DNA from 2 places in the Brochothrix campestris genome. Region 1 is predicted to be linked to the other one. Evidence: a T-box and tRNA genes for the amino acid it is inferred to sense, from the RefSeq annotation. Region 1 holds a T-box; the other holds one or more tRNA genes.

The links. The T-box of region 1 lies ahead of leuS (leucine--tRNA ligase). A T-box ahead of a tRNA ligase gene usually reads a tRNA of that ligase, here a tRNA-Leu.
Region 2: it has a tRNA-Leu gene. The T-box ahead of leuS (leucine--tRNA ligase) is inferred to sense a tRNA for this amino acid. The anticodon was not compared.

The regions. Positions count from the first base shown of each region.
Region 1 is NZ_CP175511.1:1,082,832-1,087,253, forward strand. It holds gene adhP (alcohol dehydrogenase AdhP) at 1-712, opposite strand, end outside; gene ACJYYY_RS05410 (class I SAM-dependent methyltransferase) at 894-1,469, opposite strand; T-box leader at 1,584-1,795, shown strand; gene leuS (leucine--tRNA ligase) at 1,889-4,306, shown strand.
Region 2 is NZ_CP175511.1:1,805,261-1,809,682, reverse strand. It holds gene ACJYYY_RS09005 (Tex family protein) at 1-1,300, shown strand, start outside; gene ACJYYY_RS09000 (SprT family protein) at 1,301-1,765, shown strand; tRNA gene ACJYYY_RS08995 (tRNA-Ser) at 1,875-1,962, shown strand; tRNA gene ACJYYY_RS08990 (tRNA-Glu) at 1,974-2,045, shown strand; tRNA gene ACJYYY_RS08985 (tRNA-Asp) at 2,048-2,124, shown strand; tRNA gene ACJYYY_RS08980 (tRNA-Asp) at 2,168-2,244, shown strand; tRNA gene ACJYYY_RS08975 (tRNA-Gln) at 2,250-2,321, shown strand; tRNA gene ACJYYY_RS08970 (tRNA-Leu) at 2,468-2,552, shown strand; gene ACJYYY_RS08965 (CrcB family protein) at 2,621-3,007, shown strand; gene ACJYYY_RS08960 (CrcB family protein) at 3,004-3,348, shown strand; gene ACJYYY_RS08955 (amino acid permease) at 3,445-4,422, shown strand, end outside.

The DNA of each region.
Region 1 (4,422 bases):
AAACGGCTGTAATAACAGTTGCGTGTGCACCACCGATTTTTTCTTGGATAACGTTTACAGGGTCTGCGTTTTTGGCATTAATCACCATATCTGCACCGAGTTCTTTTGCAAGTGCTAATTTATCATCATTAATATCAATAACGACAACTTTAGCATTGAAAACATCTTTAGCGTATTGGAGGGCAAGGTTTCCTAAACCACCAACGCCGTAGATTGCAAGCCATTGGCCAGGAGCAACGCCTGAAACTTTAACGGCTTTGTATGTAGTGACACCTGCGCAAGTTATACTACTGGCAGCAGCAGAATCTAAACCATCGGGAACTTTTACAGCGTAATCTGCCGTTACGATACATTTTTCAGCCATCGCGCCATCAACAGAGTAGCCGGCATTTTTAACGCTACGACAAAATGTTTCTCTACCAGTGTTGCAGTATTCACAGACGCCACAACCTTCGAAGAACCAAGCGATACTCACGCGGTCGCCAACTTTGAGACTCGTTACATCATCGGCAATTTCGACAACCGTTCCGATACCTTCATGTCCAAGTACCCGGCCGGGTACTTCACCGAAGTCACCGTCTTTTACGTGTAGGTCAGTATGACAAACACCACAATGTGTCACATCAACAAGTGCTTCGCCAGCTTTAATCGGGCGAATATCCATTTCTCTTACATCAACTTTATGGTCTTTAGTAACGATTGCTGCTTTCATTTTCATCATTATCTCTCCCTTTAGTTAAGTAATCATGTGTACTAGTACAGTTTAACTGAAAGCGATTTATATTGCTACAAAGATGGGTGAATGTTCGCAAAATAGTCACAAATAACTAATTGAATGGACTGAAAACGACGATTTCTTTGTTAAAGTAATACAGAACTGATACAGTTAGGTGCTATTTAATTTCAATCGCAATAATCATTGGAGGGTCGTTTTTTTGATTTGTAAACTGATAGTTAAGCACAGCATAATCCGCTTGAGGCAACGCGTTTGTAAAAGTGTGCAGTGCTTCTTTTTCTAATTTACCTTGGTGGTGTCCATAATAAACGGTTAAGACGACTAAACCACCTGATGGCATCATTTTCAGTAGCTGCTTAACGGCAGACAAGGTTGAATCAGTGGTTGTTGTGATTGTTTTATCGCCACCAGGTAAATAGCCGAGATTAAAGATAGCAGCAGTTAGTTTAGCATAAAGTTGTGGATCAACCAACTGAGTTATCTGTTCATGACCGTTAGCACTTAATGTCAATGAGGCAAGTGAAATGTTAGCGTCAGCTAAACGTTTTCTCGTCGCCTCTACAGCGGCTTCTTGAATATCACAGCCGATCAAATGACCTTTTTGGCCTATTAGTTGCGCTAAAAAAAGCGTGTCGTGGCCATTGCCGATTGTGGCGTCGATTACAGCGTTTCCGGGTTGGACTTTTTGTTGCAATAAATAATGTGAAAAAGAAAGGGCATTTTTTAAAATCATTTGAAATCTCCACCATTCGTTAATTTATACCTCTATTTTAGCATAAATGTTTTAGAATTAAATCGCTCAAAACCCTTGCTAAAACGCTTTTTATTGACTACAATAAGGATATAGAATAAAACGATGATAGGAACTAGTAATGTGGCAGTGTTGTTGAGAGAGTTAGCGGATGGTGTGAGCTAATCAATACGAAACATGAACTCATCCTTGAGTGCTGCAGTGAACGGAGTAGTTGCAGCCGCTGATTCCGCGTTATGGAATTCGAGTGAATACACAATGTGTATTAATGACGGGTGGTACCGCGGGAAAATAATCTCGTCCCGAAAAGTCAAATGTTGACTTTTTGGGGCGTTTTTTTGTACCCAAAAAAGGGGGAACTATCATCGTTTTGATCATTTGTAAAAGAGAGGAAGATTGAAATGACATTTAATCATCGTTTAATTGAACCAAAATGGCAATCATACTGGAAAGAAAATAAAACGTTCCAAACTGAAAAAGGTGGCGATGCGGGTAATTTTTACGCGCTCGATATGTTTCCATATCCTTCAGGTGTTGGGCTTCATGTAGGGCATCCCGAAGGTTATACGGCAACCGATATTTTAGCGCGAATGAAACGGGCACAAGGTCATAAAGTCTTGCATCCAATGGGGTGGGATGCCTTCGGTTTACCCGCAGAGCAATACGCGATTGACACAGGCAACGATGTCAAAGAATTTACAGCCAAAAACATCGAAACTTTCCGTGGTCAAATTAATTCGCTTGGTTTCTCGTACGATTGGGACCGCGAAGTAAATACAACGGATCCTGATTATTATAAATGGACACAATGGATTTTTATTCAACTGTATAAAAAAGGCTTGGCTTATGTGGATGAAGTATCAGTTAACTGGTGTCCCGAATTGCGTGCTGTCTTGGCCAATGAAGAGGTAGTCGATGGCTTAAGTGAACGTGGTGGTCATCCGGTTGTACGCCGTCCAATGCGTCAATGGATGTTGAAAATCACAGCGTACGCAGATCGATTAGTCGATGATCTTGATTTAGTCGACTGGCCCGATAGTATTAAAGAGATGCAACGTAACTGGATTGGCCGTTCAAATGGGGCAGAAGTGACTTTTGACGTCAAAGACCATGAAGCAAGTTTCAAAGTGTTTACGACACGTCCAGATACACTTTTTGGTGCAACTTACTGTGTGTTGTCACCTGAACATGATCTCGTGGCTCAAATAACAACCATTGATCAAAAAGAAGCTGTTGAGAGCTATCAAAAAGAAGTATCACTTAAGAGCGATCTTGAACGAACAGATTTAGCGAAAGAAAAAACAGGTGCCTTTACAGGCGCATACGCAATCAATCCAGTTAATGGCATGGCTGTCCCGATTTGGATTGCTGATTATGTCCTTTCAACATACGGTACCGGCGCGATTATGGCGGTGCCAGCTCACGATGAACGTGACTATGAATTCGCACAAACGTTTAACCTGCCGATTATTGCTGTCTTAGAAGGTGGTAATATTGCGGAAGAAGCCTTTACTGGTGAAGGCGTCCACATCAATTCAGACTTCCTCAACGGCTTGGATAAAGCTGCTGGAATCGAACGTGCGATTGACTGGTTAACGACGAATGGAAAAGGTGAGAAAAAAGTATCTTATCGCCTCCGTGACTGGGTATTCTCTCGTCAACGTTATTGGGGTGAACCAATCCCAATCATTCATTGGGAAGATGGTACGATGACAACTGTTCCTGAAGAAGAGTTACCACTTAACTTGCCGCACATGGATCACATTAGACCGTCAGGGACTGGTGAATCACCGTTAGCGAATGCAACGGACTGGTTAGAAGTTGTAGATGCTAAAACGGGCATGAAGGGCCGTCGGGAAACGAATACGATGCCACAATGGGCCGGGTCAAGCTGGTACTTCCTCCGTTTTATCGATCCTGATAACCAAGAAATGTTAGCGGATCCTGAAAAACTAAAAGAATGGTTACCGGTTGATATGTATTTAGGTGGGGCAGAACATGCAGTGTTACATTTGCTTTACGCACGTTTCTGGCATAAATTCTTGTTCGATATTGGTGTTGTACCAACACCAGAACCCTTCCAAAAATTGTATAACCAAGGGATGATCTTGGGTGAAAACAACGAAAAAATGAGTAAATCTCGTGGTAATGTGGTCAATCCAGATGATGTTGTAGCGAAATATGGCGCAGATACATTGCGTGTTTATGAAATGTTTATGGGGCCACTTGATGCAAGCATTGCTTGGAGTGAAAATGGCCTCGATGGGGCGCGTAAATTCCTTGACCGCGTTTGGCGTCTCATGATTGACGAACGTGCGGAAGAAATCAAAGAAAAAATCGTTGCAACGAACGATGGTAGTTTAGACCGTGTCTATCACCAAACCGTTAAAAAAGTAACAGCTGATTTCGAAGTGCTTCACTTTAACACAGCGATTTCACAATTGATGGTGTTCATTAACGAAGCTTATAAAGCAGAGACGGTTTACAAAGGCTATCTTGAAGGATTCCTCCAATTGTTAGCACCTGTTGCACCTCACATGGCAGAAGAATTATGGCAAAAACTAGGTCATTCAGAAGATATTAGTTATGTCGCATGGCCAACATATGAAGAAGCGATGCTGGTTGATGCGACCGTTGAAGTTATTTTCCAAGTCAATGGTAAAGTAAAGAGCCGTGCAAAAGTCGATAATGGCCTTGCAAAAGAAGCGCTTGAGGCACTCGCGATGGCTGATGCAGCGATTCAAGAAAATATTGTGGGGAAAACAATCCGTAAAGTGATTGTTGTTCCAAATAAATTGGTTAATATTGTCGCAAATTAATGACAAAGCCAAACTGAGATTTTTTGGCTCTATGTCAAATAGTGTTGGTGAGTAAACTTTCGCTTAAATTAAGAAGCTTTTTGGATTGTAGATTAAGTTCTACAATCCTTTTTTTT
Region 2 (4,422 bases), 720 kb from region 1:
GACTGAAAAAGCGCAAACACATGCGATTGACATCTTTGGGAAAAACTTACGTAAATTATTATTACAATCGCCACTTAAAAATAAAACAGTATTGGCACTTGATCCAGCTTATCGTACCGGTTGTAAATTAGCGGTGCTTTCTAAAGATGGGCAAGCGGTGACGACAGCGGTCATTTATCCGCATAAGCCTGTTAATAAACGAGCAGAAGCAGAGCGTATTATGCTTGAGTTGATTGCCCAATACGACGTTGAAATTATTGCAATTGGTAATGGAACGGCATCCCGTGAATCGGAGCAGTTTACGGCGGCGTTAATTAAAGAAAAGCACTTAAATGTATCGTATATTATTGTCAATGAAGCGGGTGCTAGTGTTTACTCAGCGAGTGAAATGGCTCGTGAAGAATTCCCGGATTTAACAGTTGAAAAACGCTCAGCTATTTCGATTGGGCGTCGCTTACAAGATCCGCTCGCCGAGCTTGTCAAAATCGATCCGAAATCGATTGGCGTCGGTCAATATCAGCATGACGTTTCGCAAAGAGAACTGAGTGATTCGTTAACTTTTGTCGTCGAGACGGCGGTTAACCAAGTGGGTGTTAATGTCAATACGGCTTCGAGTGCGTTGTTAGAATACGTCTCAGGACTCAACAAAACAACGGCACATAATATTCGCTTATATCGTGAAGAAAATGGTCCGTTTAACAGCCGCGCCGAGTTAAAAAAAGTGCCGCGCTTAGGTGCGAAATCGTATGAACAAAGCATTGGCTTTTTACGTATTCCAGAAGGGAAAAATAAATTGGACGCGACTGCCATTCATCCAGAAACGTATGATGTCGCTAAGTTAATTTTACAACAATTGGAATTAAAACCAAGTGATTTGGGTACAGAGCTGTTGCGTGGAAAAATTAAAACAATTAAACTCGAAGACTTGAGTGAAGCAACCGGTGTCGGTATGCTCACATTAGCAGATGTAATTGAAGCAATGGAAGCTCCGAGTCGTGATTTGCGAGATGATATGGCCGCACCGTTGCTCCGTCAAGATGTTTTGACTGTCGAAGACTTAAAAATCGGGATGGAATTACAAGGCACAGTTCGCAATGTTGTAGATTTTGGTGCCTTTGTTGATATTGGTCTCAAACAAGATGGTCTCGTTCACATTTCGAAGTTAGCCACTAAATTTGTGAAAGATCCGATGAAAGTCGTCTCAGTTGGTGATATTGTGACTGTTTGGGTTGATAAGATCGACAGTGTCAAAAATAAAGTAGGGTTGTCAATGGTGGCAGCAAAAGTGAAGGTCGTTTAAATGAACAATCAGGAATTACAAAGTTGGGTCGAGGAGGTGTCCGAACGTGTATTCGGATACCCTTTTGTTCATCAAGCCACGTTTAATCGTCGGTTACGGACAACCGGGGGGCGCTATTTGCTAGCGACACATCATATTGAAATGAACGAGCGTTATTTGTTAGCCTATGATGCAGCTTATTTTGAGACAATCATCAAGCATGAATTATGTCATTATCATTTACATTTACAAGGAAAAGGCTACCAACATAAGCATCAAGATTTTAAACGACTGTTAAAACAAGTAGGAGGCTCACGTTTTTGTCAGCCGATTGAAACCGACTGGCGTTACTGTTATCAATGCGTGAACTGTCAAGCGCTGTTTCAACGTCGTCGTCGCTTCAATGTCGCTAAATACAGCTGTGGTCAGTGTCGTGGTCAATTGCAAGAACGGTCACAAAATGTTAGGCAAAAGACAATCTTTTAATTAAGGGAAACTTTTTTTATTTTTTTAAGATAGTTTCAAAAAAATGGTTGACGCTAGCTCTTAAAGTCTATATAATACTAAGAGTAGTCGAGAGCAATACTTCTTTTAAGGAGAAATACTCAAGTGGCTGAAGAGGCGCCCCTGCTAAGGGTGTAGGTCGCGAAAGCGGCGCGAGGGTTCAAATCCCTCTTTCTCCATAGCGCAATCAGGCCCGTTGGTCAAGCGGTTAAGACACCGCCCTTTCACGGCGGTATCACGGGTTCGAATCCCGTACGGGTCATTGGTCTGGTAGTTCAGCTGGTTAGAATGCCTGCCTGTCACGCAGGAGGTCGCGGGTTCGAGTCCCGTCCAGACCGCCAGTTTTTTAAAGAAAGTGACGTAATAAGAGATAACACCTATATTGGTCTGGTAGTTCAGCTGGTTAGAATGCCTGCCTGTCACGCAGGAGGTCGCGGGTTCGAGTCCCGTCCAGACCGCCAGTTTATGGGGTGTAGCCAAGCGGTAAGGCAATGGATTTTGATTCCATCATGCGTAGGTTCGATCCCTGCCACCCCAGTCATAAAACAGTGCAGAGTTGCACTGTTTTTTTTATTGAAAAAAACAAAAATACTTTTAAAAAGCTGTTGACACTGGTGCGGTAATACGGTAATATAAGTGTTGCAAGTGTTGTTTATCTATTTTTGAAAATAACATAAACAATCAGCGGCCATGGCGGAATTGGCAGACGCGTCAGACTAAGGATCTGGTGCCCGTTTAGGGCGTGGAGGTTCAAGTCCTCTTGGCCGCATAATTTAAGACAGTCGGATATTAATCTGACTGTCTTTTTCTTTTGAAAATAATGGAAGGAGGCATGGAATGAACTACTTAATGGTCTTTGTTTTTGGCGGTTTAGGTGGCATTAGTCGTTATAGTCTCAGTCTGATGCTACAAGGAAACGTGTTTCCGTTTAGTACATTAATTGTTAATTTACTGGGCTGTTTCTTGCTCGTGATAGTGAATGAATATCTGAGTCTTAAATGGAAGTTACCGAAGGCTATCATTGTTGGAATAGGAACTGGTTTTATCGGTGCCTTTACGACTTTTTCGGCCTTTAGCATGGAATTTATGCAATTATATAAGGCAGGTGAAGTCGCCTTAGCGCTTACATATATTGGTGCGAGTTTAATTGGTAGTATGATTGTGATTAACCTTGCGTATTGGCTCGTTCATCACGCGTTGAATAAGAAGGGGGGCAATGTATGAGTTTTTTACTTGTGGGTATAGGGGCGGCCTCAGGAGCGTTATTACGCTATCTTGTCTCTCGACTTGTGCACCTTTTTTATAAGGGCAGTTTTCCGTTAGCAACCTTCCTTGTTAATATGGTCGGTTCATATATGATGGCATTATATCTCATCACAAAACCTTCGGAAACAGTCAGCTTAGTGATGTTAGTTGGTTTCTTAGGTGGCTTGACGACCTTCTCAACCTTTGCGGTTGAAGGCGTGCAATTATTAAAGAAAAAAGAAGTGTTTACTTTTATTTATTACATCGGGATGTCTTATGTTTTAGGGATACTATTAGCTTCATTACGTTACGTTTTATAATAGGATAAAGAAAGTAAGGTGGAGTAAGTGACAGGCAAGAATGAACAAGAAACACAACCGAGTGTGAAACGGCAACTAAAAACGCGTCATTTATCGATGATTGCGATTGGTGGTAGTATCGGTACAGGCTTATTTGTGGCCAGTGGTTCAGCCATTTCAACAGCAGGGCCAGGTGGGGCGCTTTTAGCTTACATCGCCATTGGTATCATGGTGTTTTTCTTAATGACGAGTTTAGGTGAAATGGCGACTTATTTACCGGTATCAGGATCTTTTAGTACATACGCAAGCCGTTTTGTTGATCCGGCCTTTGGTTTTGCCATGGGTTGGAATTATTGGTTCAACTGGGCAATTACGTTAGCCGTCGATGTCAGTACGGCCGCTTTAATTATTGGCTATTGGTTACCAGATGTACCTGGTTGGATTTTTAGTCTCTTTTTCTTAGTGGTAATCTTTTTGCTGAATGCGATGACAGTTAAGGCGTTTGGAGAGGCGGAATACTGGTTTTCAGTCATTAAGGTCGTGACGGTCATTGCCTTTATCATTATTGGGTTATTAACGATTTTTGGTATTTTAGGCGGTCATTATTACGGTCTCTCGAATTTCACACATAAAGAAGCGCCATTTGTTGGTGGTATGCCAGCTATTTTAGCGATGTTCGTCATCGCCGGTTTTTCGTTTCAAGGAACAGAGTTAATTGGGATTACAGCAGGTGAGTCAGAAACGCCTGAAAAAAGTATTCCGAAAGCGATTAAAACGATTTTTTGGCGTATCTTACTGTTTTATATTTTGGCGATTGCGATAATCGCTGCAATTATTCCGTACACGAGTCCTGACTTATTAGGTGGTAGTGAAACGAACATTGCAATGAGTCCATTTACGCTCGTGTTTAAAAATGCCGGCTTAGCGATAGCGGCTGGAGTGATGAATGCGATTATTTTAACATCGGTACTATCGGCAGGAAACTCCGGCATGTATGCCAGTACACGGATGCTGATGGCAATGGGTCAATCAGGCCAAGCACCAAAGGCAATGGGAAAAGTGAATAAACGTGGTATTCCGATGAATGCCCTTATT